DNA from 2 places in the Mesobacillus sp. MER 48 genome. Region 2 is predicted to be linked to the other one. Evidence: a T-box and tRNA genes for the amino acid it is inferred to sense, from the RefSeq annotation. Region 2 holds a T-box; the other holds one or more tRNA genes.
What was found. The T-box of region 2 lies ahead of M3593_RS05435 (valine--tRNA ligase). A T-box ahead of a tRNA ligase gene usually reads a tRNA of that ligase, here a tRNA-Val.
Positions count from the first base shown of each region.

Region 1: it has a tRNA-Val gene. The T-box ahead of M3593_RS05435 (valine--tRNA ligase) is inferred to sense a tRNA for this amino acid. The anticodon was not compared.

Region 1 covers NZ_JAMAUR010000002.1:167,827-175,907, forward strand. The annotation lists gene M3593_RS07080 (TAXI family TRAP transporter solute-binding subunit) at 153-1,145, shown strand; gene M3593_RS07085 (DUF1850 domain-containing protein) at 1,326-1,862, shown strand; gene M3593_RS07090 (TRAP transporter permease) at 1,852-3,804, shown strand; gene M3593_RS07095 (WYL domain-containing protein) at 3,838-4,059, opposite strand; gene M3593_RS07100 (NUDIX hydrolase) at 4,190-4,807, shown strand; tRNA gene M3593_RS07105 (tRNA-Val) at 4,900-4,972, shown strand; gene M3593_RS07110 (cupredoxin domain-containing protein) at 5,255-5,644, shown strand; gene M3593_RS07115 (YybS family protein) at 5,822-6,382, shown strand; gene M3593_RS07120 (PQQ-dependent sugar dehydrogenase) at 6,449-7,852, opposite strand.
Region 2 covers NZ_JAMAUR010000001.1:1,053,566-1,061,646, forward strand. The annotation lists gene M3593_RS05425 (sensor domain-containing diguanylate cyclase) at 1-1,517, opposite strand, end outside; gene M3593_RS05430 (bifunctional folylpolyglutamate synthase/dihydrofolate synthase) at 1,600-2,910, opposite strand; gene M3593_RS05435 (valine--tRNA ligase) at 2,974-5,616, opposite strand; T-box leader at 5,671-5,916, opposite strand; gene M3593_RS05440 (hypothetical protein) at 6,097-6,291, shown strand; gene ysxE (spore coat protein YsxE) at 6,310-7,347, opposite strand; gene M3593_RS05450 (hypothetical protein) at 7,382-7,522, shown strand; gene spoVID (stage VI sporulation protein D) at 7,510-8,081, opposite strand, start outside.

The DNA of each region.
Region 1 (8,081 bases), on a different contig from region 2:
AAACGATTTTAGCATATGTATTTTTAAAAAGCTTTTCAGGTAATGTATTATAAGCCGGCATGAAATTAGTAAGCAAGTAAGATGTTTGACAATTGTGTGAAGTCTTATGGTAGAATTATGGTGAACATTTATATATCAAAGGGGGAAATCTGATGAAAAAAAGAAAGTTTCTTTTATTCACTGCTCTTGTGCTAGTGCTTTCGATGGTGCTATCAGCTTGTGGCGGCGGCTCTGACGAAAAGGGTGGAGAAGGAAAATCACAAGAAAAACCTAAATTCATGAGCATCCTTACTGGCGGTACGGGTGGTACATACTTCCCGCTTGGCGGAGCTTTCGCCAAGATTGTGTCTGATGCAACGGGTATCGATACAAATGCGGAAACAACAGGAGCATCTGCTGAAAACATGCAGAGCATTAAGGATGGAAAAGGTGAAATCGCCTTCACTCAAACAGATATCGCTTCTTATGCAACTGAAGGAAAGCTGATGTTTGATGGAAACAAAATCGATAATATTAAAGCGATCGGTACTCTTTATCCTGAAACAATCCAAATCGTTACAACTGAAAAATCAGGCATCAAATCCGTTGGAGACCTGAAAGGTAAAAAGGTATCGATAGGTGCACCAGGGTCTGGAACTGCAGCGAATGCAGAACAAATCCTTGAGGCTTATGGAATGTCAGTTGATGATATCAAGAAGCAGGATTTAAGCTTTGATGAATCAGTAAATGGCATTAAAGACGGAAATATCGATGCTGCATTCGTTACGGCGGGACATCCGACTGCAGCTGTTGAAGAGCTTTCTGCGACAGAAAAAGTTGTAATCGTTCCTATTGAGGCTGATAAGGCTGATAAACTAATTGAAAAGTATCCATACTACGCAAAAGAAGTAGTACCTTCAGGAACTTATAAGTTGGGTTCCGATGTGCCAACTGTTGCTGTTCTGGCAATGCTGGTAGTAAAGTCTGATCTTTCAGATGAAGTTGTTTACGATATCACTAAATCAATTTTTGAAAACCTTGACCAGGTACAACATGCAAAAGCTAAGCAAATTAAGCTTGAAAATGCTTTGAATGGTGTAGGTATTGACGTACACCCAGGAGCACAGAAGTATTTTGATGAAAAAGGAATCAAAGCTGCTGAGTAATATTCAAAACCCGACCGGACAAAATCCTTTTGTGGATTTTGCCCGGTCAATAAATATTTCTGGACTGCATTTGTACTCCGGAGGTTCCACTAAAGAACAGACCGAACTCTATTCCGGTCTTTTTTTACTGAATATTTATCAAACCTCTTTGAGCGATATCAGACAGGCGAGGAATGGATAATGAAATCAATAAAATTCAATAAAAAGATCTTCGTTCTGTTGCTCCTCATTATGTTAATTTTAATTATCTCAATCAATATTCCATATAAACAAGCTCTTGTTTTTCTTCAACCTGAAGAAGAAGATATACTATGCTATGTACCTATTGCACAAGGGGACAAGTTTAAGATAAAGTATACACATTCCATCCATTTGTCCGATGTAATTGAAAGCTATAAAATTACCGAACAAAATGAGATTCAGCAATACGAATTGGAGTATGAAGATTTTGCCATTGGTATGCCATCAGAAATTGCAGAAGGGGAACATTTTGAAATGCAGGATGGCAAGTACCGTATAAAGAATATGGAAAGAAGGTTTAAGCATTTCGACCTGCGAGTCGGCAAGGTGAGGGCTAATCACACGTTTATGCAAGGTAAAGTCTCCTTTCCACTTTCCAAGGCAATTGAACCAGGAACGAGAGTAAGGATACAAGTAATGAATATTAATGTTATTCAGCAAATGAAAGGAGTGAATATCCTTGAGCATGAAGAATGAAACTTTATCTGAACAGGAACAGCAGGAGCTGCTGGAAAAATATGATCCTGAAGCTGCCTCAAGGAAATTAAATGGAATTATGGGCATGATTGCATTCATTATGCTGCTGTCATTCTCACTATTCCAGTTGTACACATCCATCTTTGGGGTTTTGACGGCACAGCTGCAGAGGTCCATCCATTTGGGGTTTGCGCTTGCACTGATTTTTATTTTATTTCCTGCACGCAAAAAAGACCGTGTACATAATAAAGTCGCATGGTACGATATTTTACTGGCGATTATCGCAATAGCTGTAGGTGCCTATTGGCCATTAATGATTGATGAACTGGTAAACAGGGTTGGGCGTCTTACTCCGGTTGATTTTTACATTGGTCTTGCTGCTGTTTTACTCGTCCTCGAAGCGACCAGGAGAACGGTAGGACTGCCGATTACGGTTATTGCGGTTCTGTTTTTGGGTTATGCATTGTATGGTCCATATATGCCGGGTTTCCTCGCACACAGAGGACTTGAACTTGACAGCTTGATCCAGACAATGTTCTTCACAACTGAAGGTATCTTAGGAACACCATTAGGGGTTTCTTCTACGTTTATCTTCTTATTCTTGTTATTTGGCGCGTTTCTAGTGAAAACAGGCGTTGGCCAATATTTTAACGATCTTGCTGTTTCTATCGCTGGAAAAAGAGTTGGTGGTCCGGCAAAGGTAGCGATTTTTTCTAGTGCATTGCAAGGAACAATCAGCGGCAGTTCCGTGGCTAACGTAGTCACGTCAGGCTCATTTACGATTCCTATGATGAAAAAGCTCGGATATCGTAAAGAATTTGCTGGAGCAGTAGAAGCAGCTGCTTCTACCGGTGGCCAGCTTATGCCGCCTATCATGGGTGCAGCTGCTTTCTTGATGGTGGAATTCATTGGCGGCGGCATCACTTACTGGGATATCGCTAAGGCTGCAGCCATTCCAGCGCTGCTTTATTTTACCGGGATTTGGATCATGACACATTTTGAAGCAAAACGGGTCGGCCTGCGCGGATTGAAGGATGAAGAAATGCCTGACCGCAAAGAAGTTCTGGCTAAAATCTATTTGCTATTGCCAATATTGGCTGTAATTGTCCTGATGGTAAGCGGAATGAGTGTTATGAGAGCCGCTCTATGGAGTATTGTTATTACTGTGGTGGTTAGTGCGATAAAGAAAGAAACTCGGATTGGTTTCAGAGATGTAATTGATGCGCTTGTCGATGGGGCACGCACGGCGTTAGGTGTTGCGGCTGCAACTGCTGCTGCTGGTATTATCGTAGGGGTTGTAACCAAAACCGGCCTTGGCCTGAAGCTAGCCAATGGATTGTTGGATCTTGCCGGAGGACATTTACTCCTCACCCTGGCGTTTACAATGGTTGCATCCCTGGTATTAGGAATGGGGTCACCGACAACAGCAAACTATGTCATTACGTCAACCATTGCAGCACCGGCCATCATTTTGCTGGGAGTACCTGATTTATCTGCACATTTATTTGTATTCTATTTCGGGATCATCGCTGATATTACACCTCCAGTAGCGCTGGCGGCATTTGCGGCAGCTGGTGTGTCAGGCGGTGAACCAATAAAAACAGGGGTTAACTCAGCAAAGCTGGCAATAGCAGCGTTCATCATTCCTTATATGTTCGTATTGTCTCCAGAATTGTTAATGATTGATACAACATGGTATTACCTTATCTGGGTGGTGTTTACGGCACTTGCCGGCATGATGCTGATTGGTGCAGGTATTATTGGTTTCTGGCTGAGGAAATTGTTCTGGTACGAGAGAATAATTGGAGTTGTAAGCGGCTTAATGCTGATTTATCCTGAAAAAATTACGGATATAATCGGACTTGGTTCCTTTGTTCTACTCATTGCATTGCAAATACTGATCAAGAGAAACAATACACCTGAACCAAGTACAGTTAGTTAATTTTAAGAAGTCCTCATTCCGGGGGCTTCTTTTTTAACTGGTTTTAAGGAAGTGCCGTTTTTCGGGCATGATGGATAGGATGTTTTCAACCTTGAATAAGCGTTCCTCGTTTCTAAGGAAACAAAATGCTTTAAAGTAATTCCCCCTGATCTCTTTTACAATGATCCTTCGCTGTGTGATCTGGTTATCGACTGCAAAATAAATCATTTCTACAGGCTGGTTTTCTTTTAGTGATTTTTCCAAAAGGAAATTCATGTGTATTCACTCCTTATCTTTTATAATTACATTATACCCGAACATTCGTTCTTTATTCAATTATTTTAGAACACCTGTTCGTTGTTTTTGTAAGTGTGGAGTGGTATAATCTGGAATGGAGGTGTGATGGATGGAGAGTGAAATGCTTAGGATTTTTGATCAACAGGGGACTTGCCTGGGAAAAGCACCGAGGTCCGATGTCCATAAAGCTGGCCACTGGCATGAGACATTCCATTGCTGGTTTACAGAGCGGATAAACGGGGAGGACTTTCTTTATTTTCAAGTTCGCAGTTCCGCTAAGAAAGATTATTCAGGATTGCTGGATATCACCGCAGCGGGGCATATTCTGGCTAATGAAAGCCCTCTTGATGGCTTGAGGGAAGTAAAGGAAGAACTCGGAATCGACGTGACTGTTGAAGATTTACACACGTTAGGTGCCATCAAAGATTCACTGATCAGTCCAGAATTCATTGATAGAGAGTTTTGCCATGTATTCTTGTACAAGAAACATCAGCCTTTAGAAACATTCCAGCTGCAAAAGGATGAGGTCTCAGGGATCATGGTGGCAAGCATGACCGATTTTGAAGATCTATGGTTTGCTAAATCCAGTGAAATAAGGCTCAAAGGTTTCAAGGTAAGTGAGGAAGGCGAAAAGAAACCAAAAGAGATGCTGGCCTCCAAAAAGGATTTTGTGCCTCATGAAGATGAGTATATTAAAAGGGTCATCCAAAGTATAAGAAATTCATAATCCAGATAATTTTTATGGGGAAAAATTATTGACTTTATACTGAATCCAGTATATATTAATTAATGTCCTCATTAAATAGGACAACTTAGAACGATTCCTTAGCTCAGCTGGGAGAGCGCTACCTTGACAGGGTAGAGGTCGCTGGTTCGAACCCAGTAGGAATCATACTTTTGAAAAAGCCCCCATCTCTTATATAACAAGGGATGGAGGCTTTTTTGTTTTGCCAACACTTCTTTTACCAGACAAGCAGGCGGAATCAATCAGCCACTACTTTTTCAAAACTTATTGCCGTTTTCCCTTCAAAATGTTCAGTTAAGCTCAATGCCTAACTGAGCTTTTTTATTATTAGCTGCTGATAATATACCTTCTTCCTGCTTCCCGTTAATTTAGAGTGATAATTTCATTTAACTTAGAAAAAAATAAGGATTAGGAAAGGAGGGATAGCAAATGCCTGTGAAAAAGTTGGTTACAGGATTGATTTTGTTTGTAGCATTGTTCACGGTTGTGACAACAATAGGCTTACATAGTAGTTTTGCCGAAACTGGTGTTGCAACTAAACCAATGGAGAATGTTAATATGATTGAGGTAGAGTTGAATGATAATTACTTTAATCCAAAAGTTATCAGCATTCCAAACGGAATCACTACAACCTTGAAATTGAGAAACAAAGGGAAGAAAGAGCATACATTTACAGTGGAAAAGCTTGGGATTGACATCGAGCTCCAGCCAGGAAAAGAAAAAAACATTTCCGTGAAACCAGAACAGAAGGGTACTTATGAATTGATATGCCGGTATCACTTCCAGGAAGGTATGGTTGGGAAGGTAAATGTTAATTAAAAAGCAGTGCAAATAATGTATTGAGTACCCAAAAAGTTAGAGTGAAATCTAACTTTTTGGGTGTCTCATCAATGCTCCTTTTTATTTTCGAAACAATAAGAGTAGTTCCACTTCTAATAATGATAAATATAATGTACGGTACGGTGAGCCATATATCATTTAAGATGAGGTGGAAAGTTGTATTTTTTTAAGCCTATTTCTAATGAAGTGCGTTTATCTAAACTGATATTCAAAAAACGCAATAAAACGATGAAGCTCATTTTGGGGTCTTTTTTTGCCTGTATATCAGTTATGCTACAGGCAGCTGGAGGCTTTTTGCCAGGTATAGGATTATTTTTTAGTCCGCTCGCCACTGCACCTATTTTGTTATGTTCAATGTTTTCCATTCCACTTGGTGTAATGTCCTACTTTCTGACCATTATATTGTTATTCATTCTGCAGCCAAGTGAATTAATTGTATTCGCCTTTACAACAGGACTGTTGGGACTGGGCATAGGAGCAGCATTTTGGTTTTTTAGGAAGAGATTAAGCATTATTGCGGCAGGGACTATTTTTTTAATGCCGGGAATTATCATTTTGCTACTTATCTTCGACTTTCCCGTTTTAGGACCAGTCGTTTCAGATTCCTTTTCATTTCTTACAACCGCAGGGATCCTTTTATTTGCTTTCCTTTATAGCTGGTTATGGGTTGAAATTGCATTGAACATTTTTAAAAGATTAAAAAGGTTAATAATTTAGTGTCTGCCAAATCTCTCACTATTGCCTGGCAGATAAAGCCCTCAGAAATTAGATAGGGTTCAAGATTCAAGGAATGATTTCAAAAATTGTACCCTTGTTAAAGTCAGTCACTTTCATCGACCCATAAACCCCCAAATATAATCTGGTTTGGTCCAGATTCGCTCCCAAACTAACATAATAAGCAGATTCAGAACCAAAATTGTAGTCAGTTTCAATAATACTATAATCATTTAGTTTACAGTCTGGCCTTACCCTAGTGTAAGCTAATACTCCTTTAACTGAAGTTGCCGATTCATCCTTGCGGGCTAAATCGGTAAACAAAACGCTTCCCGTTAAAGCTGGTATCCCTTTCCCCATATATGGATGGACTCCTGTAAGGGAAGTGCCGCCAAACTTATCTGGTCGTGGATCTTTATGATAATAACTAGTTAATGGCTGAATCCGCCTGACTGATGTTTCAATTGCTTCATCGTAATAAACAATAGTTTTCTTATCCGAATTCGAATTAGCAGAGCAGACATTCATAATTGAAGTAGGAAAAGCACCTTCCCAGCCACGCCAGCCAAAGTTAATATACATTTCCTGAGTGGTCCCGGAGTTCATGACAAGTTCAGGGACCGGTATCGGTCTATATTGAATGAATGAAAAAATCGATTCTGTCAAATCCTGTCCGACATTCCCCACATATTTAATATAATGATTATAATTCCTTTGAAATGAAATCCCTGGTATATTGCGAACTCCTTTGGCAATTACCGTAAGTATTTGCTGAACTTGTGCAGGCAGTTCATTAAAACGACTGACAACATGTGGATTATTGAAAGATGTATTTTTAACTACATCAATTTCAATTACTTTACCGGCGATTTCCATATCATCCTGACTCAAATTAAATGGATCATAGCCTAAACCGCCATCTCCTGTTGTTAAAACCAGTTTTCCTGTTTCAGGTGAAAAGTTTAAGCTATTGACACCATTATGATTAAAAAAGGGCCTTCTTAAGTTCAGCAATGTTCGTCTTTTTTGAGGCTGTCCATTCGTTTGGAGAATCCATTCTTCTACTGTATCAATATGATCAAATTGAACTTCTCTATTAACCCATTTTCGATTTAGGGTGTTTGGGTCACAGGGGTCAGGCATAGAAGTTTCAGGAAGTGCACCTGGACCTTGTGTTCCAGCTACTGAATAATGAAGATAGAATAGACCGTTGTAATAAAACTGAGGGTGAAACGCAAGCCCTAATAATCCCCGCTCATCATATCCGCCACCTTGATCACCAAGTTTAAGGACTTGCGGTCGAATATCTAAAAAAGTTTTAATGTCTCCGTTACCTATATAAAAAATTTCTCCTATTTGGGTTGCAATAAATAATCTTTCAATTGAGTCTCCCGGTAAAATGGCTGTTTTCATAATGGTGGGTAAATTGATCTTGCTTACTACAGGGCGTAAACTTACCTTAACTTTTTCCAATTAAATATTCACCTCGGCTTATTGTTTTCTTTTATAAGAATATGGTCAGGAATCCTCTAACAGTACCTGATTAGGGTCATGGATCAGGTGAAGCCTTTTCTCAGCTATAAAGCAGCAGAACCAGGTAAGTTAGCACATATGAGAAAAGCTTTTCCACATTCCATTTCATTATTTATAAATGCAGGTGGCCTATATAAGCTTTCCTGTGAGTGAATTGAGTGTGAACCAT
Region 2 (8,081 bases):
ATCAGCAGCCTGATTTGTTCTGCGAGTTTAAGTGCATCACCTTTCATCATGTCGGGCAGCAGGATGACGAACTCTTCCCCGCCGTAACGTGCAAGGGTTCCGATTTTGCCGATTTTTTTCCTGAGTCGTTCCCCTAGTTGTATTAAGATTTCGTTTCCGCTTTGATGACCGTATGTATCATTTACGGATTTGAAATGGTCGATGTCTAGGAGAATGAGGGATAAGAGTTCCCTTTGGCCTAATTGCAATTTTTCGAATTCGGTTGTAAGCCTATTTTCGAAGTAACGGTAATTATACAATCCAGTGAGCGCGCATCGCTCGCTGTTTTCCTTCGTTTTTTCGTGATGCCTTGCATTTTCCACGGCAATCGCGAAGTGGGAGCAGAGGATGTCGACAATCATCAATTGTGATTTTTCAAATGCTCTTTTTTTGTTTGCGGCGAGGACGAGTACACCGACAACCTGGTTGTTCCGGACAATGGGAACGCCAAGTATGCTTTCAGCTCCCGCTGGGACGTAGCCGGAATTTATGTGGCTCCATTCTTTTCTGGAATGGAAGAGCATAGGTTTTTTCCCTGCCCAGACGAGTCCGCTGATTCCTTTGCCTTTTTCAAGCGGTTCCGCAATCGGTTCCAGTACTTCCCCGAATTCAACCTTATGGATCAGTTTCAATTCCTTATCTTCCACTACATCCAATATGTAAGCATAGTCTACCGGCAGCATTTCAATCAGCTTTTTGACGAAAAGATCAAGCACTTCATCCGCCTTTAATCTTTCTGCCAGCTGATGTCCGATTTCCGCCGCATTCTGTAAAAATTGGTTCACCTTGCCGCTGGAGTAATAGAGACTGAGAATGATAGACAGGCTTGCGAACGGAATCCCTACGAACAATAACGAATAATGTCCCATTTCACTTAAATACAGCTCATATAGCACGAAGCCAATCGGGAATGTAATAAATGTTGTGACTGTTTCCCATATGAAGTCTTTCCCGAAATATTGACCCTTCTGTTTAAAGATTACCGCTTGCAAAAATAACAGGAATAGGGTGTTTACCCCGTAATTACTAATGCCATAAACAGTTCCGAGGACATAAGTGTATGGGTTCTTTGCCAGATCAACACCTTCACGACCACCAAGCGCATAAAACAGCAGGCCGCTCACCAATGATACAATAAAGAACATTAACGAGTTTAGTGGAAACCTGTATATATCTGATTTTTGTACACGCAGCCTCATTAGAAGGATCAAGACCGAAATTTGCATTAGCACCATTTCGATGAAAATTCCATAGTTCAGGAATACCGCGAGTGAAACCCATTGGATCAGGAAGATTGGCGTATTGTTGACGACCATCGGCATGGAAGCCACCACGGCCATCAGAACAAGAAAGGGAATGACTTCCCAGATGCTCACATTGGGAGGTGGATAGACTTGATAAATCACCCAGATTCCGACTGGAACGGCCATCAGCCATGCAAACCATATTGAGTTTTTGAACATAGGGGTTATTTTCATCTATCCACCTCCTTTCTCCCTGGGTAAAAAGTCTCACTTTTTAAATATTTTAGCAAACTTTTTGTCGAATGTCATAATTTTCTTATTTATTTTTCAGCAGGTTGATAATCCTGGGCTTTGCGTCTGAAAGAAAATACAGAGAGCCTGTCACGATTAAGATTTCATCGGTTTTTATCTCATTTATTTTCTCATGAAGGAAGTCAGGATAATCTGGAGCAATGCTAAGGTTCTTGCTGTTTCCAACCTCTATTAGCTCTTCAGCAGACGCTGCCCGCGGAAAATCGAATGTTGTGAATACCAGCGAGTCCGCTGCATCTTCCAGTGTTGCAATCATCTTGTCGAACTTCTTGTCTTTGAGAGCCGCGAATAAGATGGTAATCTTTTTATCGGCATAGCGAGATTTTATTTCACTGGCAAGGGCATTTATTCCTTCCTCATTATGCGCACCATCAATCAAGACATATGGTGCCTCACTAAGGATTTCGAGACGTCCCGGCCAGTAAGCTTTGGTGAGTCCCTCCCGGACATCATTTCCCTCAATAATGAAGGAGTAGTAGTTTGCAAGAACCTGGGCCGCCATGACAGCACATGCCGCATTGTCGACCTGATGAGAACCAATCATGGAAGTTTCCAGATTTTTAAACTGGCCGAACATGCTTGAGAAGGAAAATCGCTCGCCTTGCTGCAGAGATTCCCTGGAACTTGTTGAAAAATCTTTTTCCAGCACATACAGCGGTGATTTTCCTTCTTGCGCTTTTTTCTTGATCACTTCGAGCGCTTCCGGCTGTTTCACTCCCGTAATGACACTCACACCGTTCTTGATGATGCCCGCCTTTTCAAAAGCGATTTGTTCATATGTATCACCCAGTATCGCTGTATGGTCCAACCCGATGCTTGTGATAATCGACAACAGCGGATGGATGACATTCGTCGAATCAAAACGTCCGCCAAGCCCCACTTCATAAATGACAACGTCAACGGGAGACATTTTTGCAAAATAATAGATCGACATGGCGGTGATTACTTCAAATTCAGTCGGTCCGCCCAATTCCGTCTGGTCCAGTTCGTCTGCGAGCGGCTTGATCACATTCGTCAATTCAACCAGTTCATCATCACTGATAGGCTGCCCGTTGATGCTGATCCGCTCATTGAATTGTTCGAAATAGGGCGAGGTAAAGGTGCCGACACGGTAGCCTGCTATCTGCAGAATCGAACGAAGGAAGGTGACAGTAGAGCCTTTTCCGTTCGTACCGCCGACATGGATTGTCTTGATCCTTCTTTCAGGATGCTCCAGTCTCTCAAGCATCCATTCCATCCTTGATAGTCCTGGCTTCATGCCCAGACGCAGTCTTGCATGGATCCAATTTATCGCTTGCTCATATGTTTCAAACATGTAAAACACCTCAATTCATGATGAAGACGAACCAAAAATGGTTCGTCTTCAGTATTTCATTTATTAGCTTCTCAATTCATTGATGCGAGCTTCCACTGCCGCACGCTTTTCAACGTAGTCTTTTTCCTTCGCGCGCTCTTCTTCAATGACTTTCTCAGGAGCCTTTTTAACGAAGCCTTCGTTGGAAAGCTTCTTCTGGACACGTTCTACTTCTTTATCCAGCTTTTCTTTTTCCTTCTGAAGACGGGCGATTTCTTCATCGATATTGATCAGGCCTTCAAGCGGCATGATGATTTCGAGTCCTGTAGCGACCGCTGTCATCGCTTTTTCAGGAGCGTTGACTTCAAGCCCGATTTCCAGGTTCTCTGGATTACAGAAACGGACAATGTAACCACGGTTGTTTTCTAGCATGCTTAATGTTTTTTCATCCTTCACCTTCAGGAACATATCAACCTTTTTGCTGAGCGGCGTGTTCACCTCAGAGCGGATATTCCTTACAGAACGGATGACTTCAACGAGCAGCTTCATATCTTCTGCAGCCTGTTGGTCTGTAAGAGCTGCATCAACCTGTGGCCAGCTTGCAACCGTGATGGATTCACCTTCATGAGGCAGGTTCTGCCAGATTTCTTCTGTAATGAATGGCATGAATGGGTGAAGCAGGCGCATCGTGTTATCAAGTACATATGCAAGTATGGATCTTGTCGTCTTCTTGGCTGCTTCATCTTCGCCGTAAAGCGGCAGTTTCGCCATTTCAATATACCAGTCACAAAAATCATCCCAGATGAAGTTGTAAAGGGCACGGCCAACCTCGCCAAACTCATATCGGTCTGAAAGTCTTGTAACCGTCTCGATTGTTTCATTCAGCCTTGTCAAAATCCATTTGTCGGCAACAGATTTTTCACCGCTCAAATCGATTTCCTCATATTTCAGGCCGTTCATGTTCATCAACGCAAAACGAGATGCATTCCAGATTTTATTCGCGAAGTTCCATGTTGCCTCAACCTTTTCAGTGCTGTAACGAAGGTCCTGACCTGGAGAGCTTCCTGTTGTCAGGAAGTAGCGGAGTGAGTCGGCACCATACTGGTCGATGACATCCATTGGATCCACACCGTTTCCAAGTGACTTACTCATCTTCCGGCCATCTTCGGCACGAACGAGTCCGTGAATCAATACATCCTCGAATGGCCTCTGTTCCGTGAACTCTAGTCCCTGGAAAATCATCCTTGAAACCCAGAAGAAGATAATATCATAGCCTGTTACTAATGCAGCTGTCGGATAATAGCGCTTATAGTCAGCTGCTTCCTCGTTCGGCCAGCCCATAGTTGAGAAAGGCCATAGCGCAGAGCTGAACCATGTATCAAGAACATCGTTGTCCTGTTCCCAATTTTCAGGGTCTGCTGGCGGCTCGTGGTCAACGTATACTTCGCCTGTTTCTTTATGGTACCAGGCTGGAATGCGGTGGCCCCACCAGAGCTGACGGGAAATACACCAGTCGCGGATATTTTCCATCCAGCGCATATAGGTGTTTTCAAAGCGCTCAGGAACGAAGTTTACTTTGTCTTCCTTGCCTTGAAGTGCGATAGCTTCATCAGCAAGCGGCTGCATTTTAACGAACCATTGAGTCGATAGATATGGCTCGACTACAGCCCCGCTGCGCTCAGAATGTCCTACTGAATGCATATGTTCTTCAATTTTGAACAAAACGCCAGCATCCTGAAGGTCCTTGACGATTTGCTTGCGGCACTCGAAACGGTCCATGCCCTGATACTTGCCCGCTTTTGCGTTCATTGAGCCATCTTCGTTCATGACAAGGACTCTTTCAAGATTGTGGCGGTTGCCGATTTCAAAGTCATTAGGGTCATGTGCAGGCGTGATTTTTACAGCACCAGAACCGAATTCCATATCAACATAATCATCACCGACGATCGGAATCTCGCGTCCCACGATTGGCAGGATTACCGTCTTGCCGATCAGATGCTTGTAACGGTCATCTTCCGGATGGACAGCAACTGCCGTATCACCAAGCATTGTTTCCGGTCTTGTCGTAGCGATTTCAATATGGCCGCTGCCATCAGCCAGAGGGTATCTCATATGATAGAAAGCACCCTGGACGTCTTTGTGGATAACCTCAATATCCGATAAAGCTGTTTTAGCAGCCGGGTCCCAGTTGATGATGTATTCGCCGCGATAAATCAATCCTTTGCGGTATAAAGAAACGAATACTTCTTTAACAGCCTTTGATAGTCCTTCGTCCAATGTGAATCGCTCGCGGCTGTAATCAAGTCCAAGTCCAAGCTTTGACCATTGCTTGCGGATATGCTGAGCATATTCCTCTTTCCATTTCCATGCTTCTTCTAAAAACTTTTCGCGGCCAAGCTCGTAGCGGTTGATGCCCTGGCTGCGCAGCTTCTCGTCAACCTTTGCCTGGGTGGCAATCCCGGCATGGTCCATTCCTGGAAGCCAAAGAACATCATAGCCCTGCATACGCTTCATTCGCGTAAGGATATCCTGGAGAGCTGTGTCCCACGCATGGCCAAGGTGCAGCTTCCCGGTTACGTTTGGCGGCGGAATCACGATTGTATAAGGTTTCTTTGTTTCATCATCTTTTGCTTCAAAAAACTTCCCCTTGACCCACCATTCATAGCGTCCCTGCTCAATCGAAGAAGGATCATATTTGGTCGGCATCGACAAATTCTCTTCCATCATTTTTTCCTCCATTCAAATGCTTTTCTTTGGAAAAATAAAAAACTCCATTCGCCATAAAAGGACGAATGGAGTATGTTCGCGGTACCACCTTTTTTCCCAGCAACGGTAAAAAACAGAGATCAGCTGCTGGCTCAAATATGGATAACGGCTCTTCACCGTCGCCTGTTACTGAGAGTATCCCGTTCCCAGGCGATGCTCAAGGGCGACCTTCCATGGTTCCCGCTTAGAAGTCCTCCCAGCAATTGGACTTCCTCTCTTCAAGCTGGCTGCTCATGTACTCTTCCCTGTCAATGCTTTGCTTTATTTTTGGTTTTTGTATATTAGTTATACTACCTAAAAAAGATGATTGACGTCAATCATCATTTCCTATTTTTCATTATTTTATACTTCATGCCACATCCTGTGACAATAATCAGCACATTTTAGGCCCATGTCTCATAGAATAAAAAAGGGATATCTTACTTGCTTGGAGGGATGGTAATGAAAAGAAAGAGGTATAATCCGTATTCACTCCCCAGATGGGCGAGGACGGCGAGGGCGGTGTGCGCACAGCTGATCATTCCTTTTTGTGTATTTCAAGGAATACGAACCCTTTTCTTCCCGTCGACCTTCGATGTCTTTCTGTTAACGATTTTCATCCTGATCGCTTTGGCAATAAAATTCGAAATATTTTAGGGAGCCTTAGAGCCGCTTTCAGCTCTGGGCTCCCTCTTGTTTGGCCTGCTCCTTCTGCCTTTCGAGTTCGTCCATCTTGGTAACTACATAACCTGTATTGCTCAAAAGCCAATACTGGCGCTGAAGCTTTTGCACAAATTTCCTTTCATCCACTTCTTTCTTGCGTTGATGATAGGTTTCTGCGACACGGATAATGCCTGACGGAAAGGCAAGATAACTCATGAATAACTGCATTTCATCATCACGGAAGGGGAAATGCTTCAGGTATACATAAATCCAGTCTATGATTTCATCACCATACTTCGGCTGTGTTTTTAATGACCTGGCCAGAAACGGCAGCAAATCCTGAATTGGAGAACCTTTCCTTGCCTTTTCAAAGTTGATGAAATAACCGTATCCCCTTTCATCGAACAGAAAATGCTCAGGCGAGACTTTGCCATGAAGCGTCACAGTCCTCGTTTTCTTCTGATCTTTCGTTTTTTCACTCCACGCCTCAAGCTTTTGTCTGGCAAACTGCATCGCCTGCCGAATCTGGATGTAATACAGACAGAAAGTCAGTTCAAATGGGGACATATATACCCTGTTCTCACAGCTTTCAAGGAAACCATTGACAAACTCTTCTTCTTTTTCCCATTCCTTCAAAGTCTGTTCATAATGCTCCTGTTTAACTTCCTGGCTGATTTCCAGCTCCTTGGCTGACAGGGTATGCATTCTTGCCAGCTCCCTGAACAGCTGCTTATGCCTTTCAGATTGGTCCTCCCTTATGGCATTTGGCATCCAGGGCATTAAATAATACAGTGAATTATTATGCAAAATTCCATAGCGGCCGTCGTTTGCCGGATAGACGGGAACAATCCTGTTATAGCCTTTTTGATAAAGAGTCTGGATATGTTTGATAAAATCCGTCCCTTCATATGGATGGATTTTCTTCAATGCAAAGGGTCCTGATTTGGTATAGACCTTTTTTATTTTTCCAAAGTCTTCCGCAAAATACGGCTCGATTGGATAATGCTTCAACACTGCCGATTCTTCTTTTAAAAAATTGCGATCATCCATCGGAACACTCGCCTACTTTCTGGAACTCGTATGCATGAATAGAGTTGGGCAGGTGCTTGTAAACACCTGCCCATACTTAGTGCTGTCACAATCCCAGCCAGCAGCCAAGCCAGCCCTGACAACCAGCTTCCTTTTGGACAAGGCATTGCTCCATTTTAAAGATTATGATTGGTGAATAGCCACACCGGGAACATATAATACCTGGCCTTCATGTACTTCATGGTCGATGCTCAGATGGTTTACTCTCAAAAGCTGCTGTACCGGCACATCATAGCGTTCCGAAATCGATTGAAGCGAATCTCCCTGCTGGACGATGCACACTCTTATTTTGGCAACCTCCGAAACCTCTTCCTTCCGCGCTAAAAATTCGGCAATGGAAATCCCTTTTTTCATGTTCGGCTTTTTCTTTTTCAGTAAAGGAGAAGATGAGCTTTCAGGAGATTCTTCCACTTCAGCAGGCATACTTTCTGGTACGGCCTTTTCTTCAGCCTCCAGCTCGACCTCCACTTCTGCTTCCTCTTGCTCAACCTCGACCTCCGCAACCGGCTCTTGCTCGCCTCTAAAATCACTGAAAGCATACTCTGGCTCGGGCTCCCTTTGGGCCTGCAGTTCCGGTTGTGATGCCTCTTCCGCTGCAGCTGTTTTCTTCGCTTCAGCCCTGAACGGTGCATACAATTCTTCTTCATAGGAATCTTCTTCTTGATGATTCAAGGTTTCATTCTGCTGAACGAAGG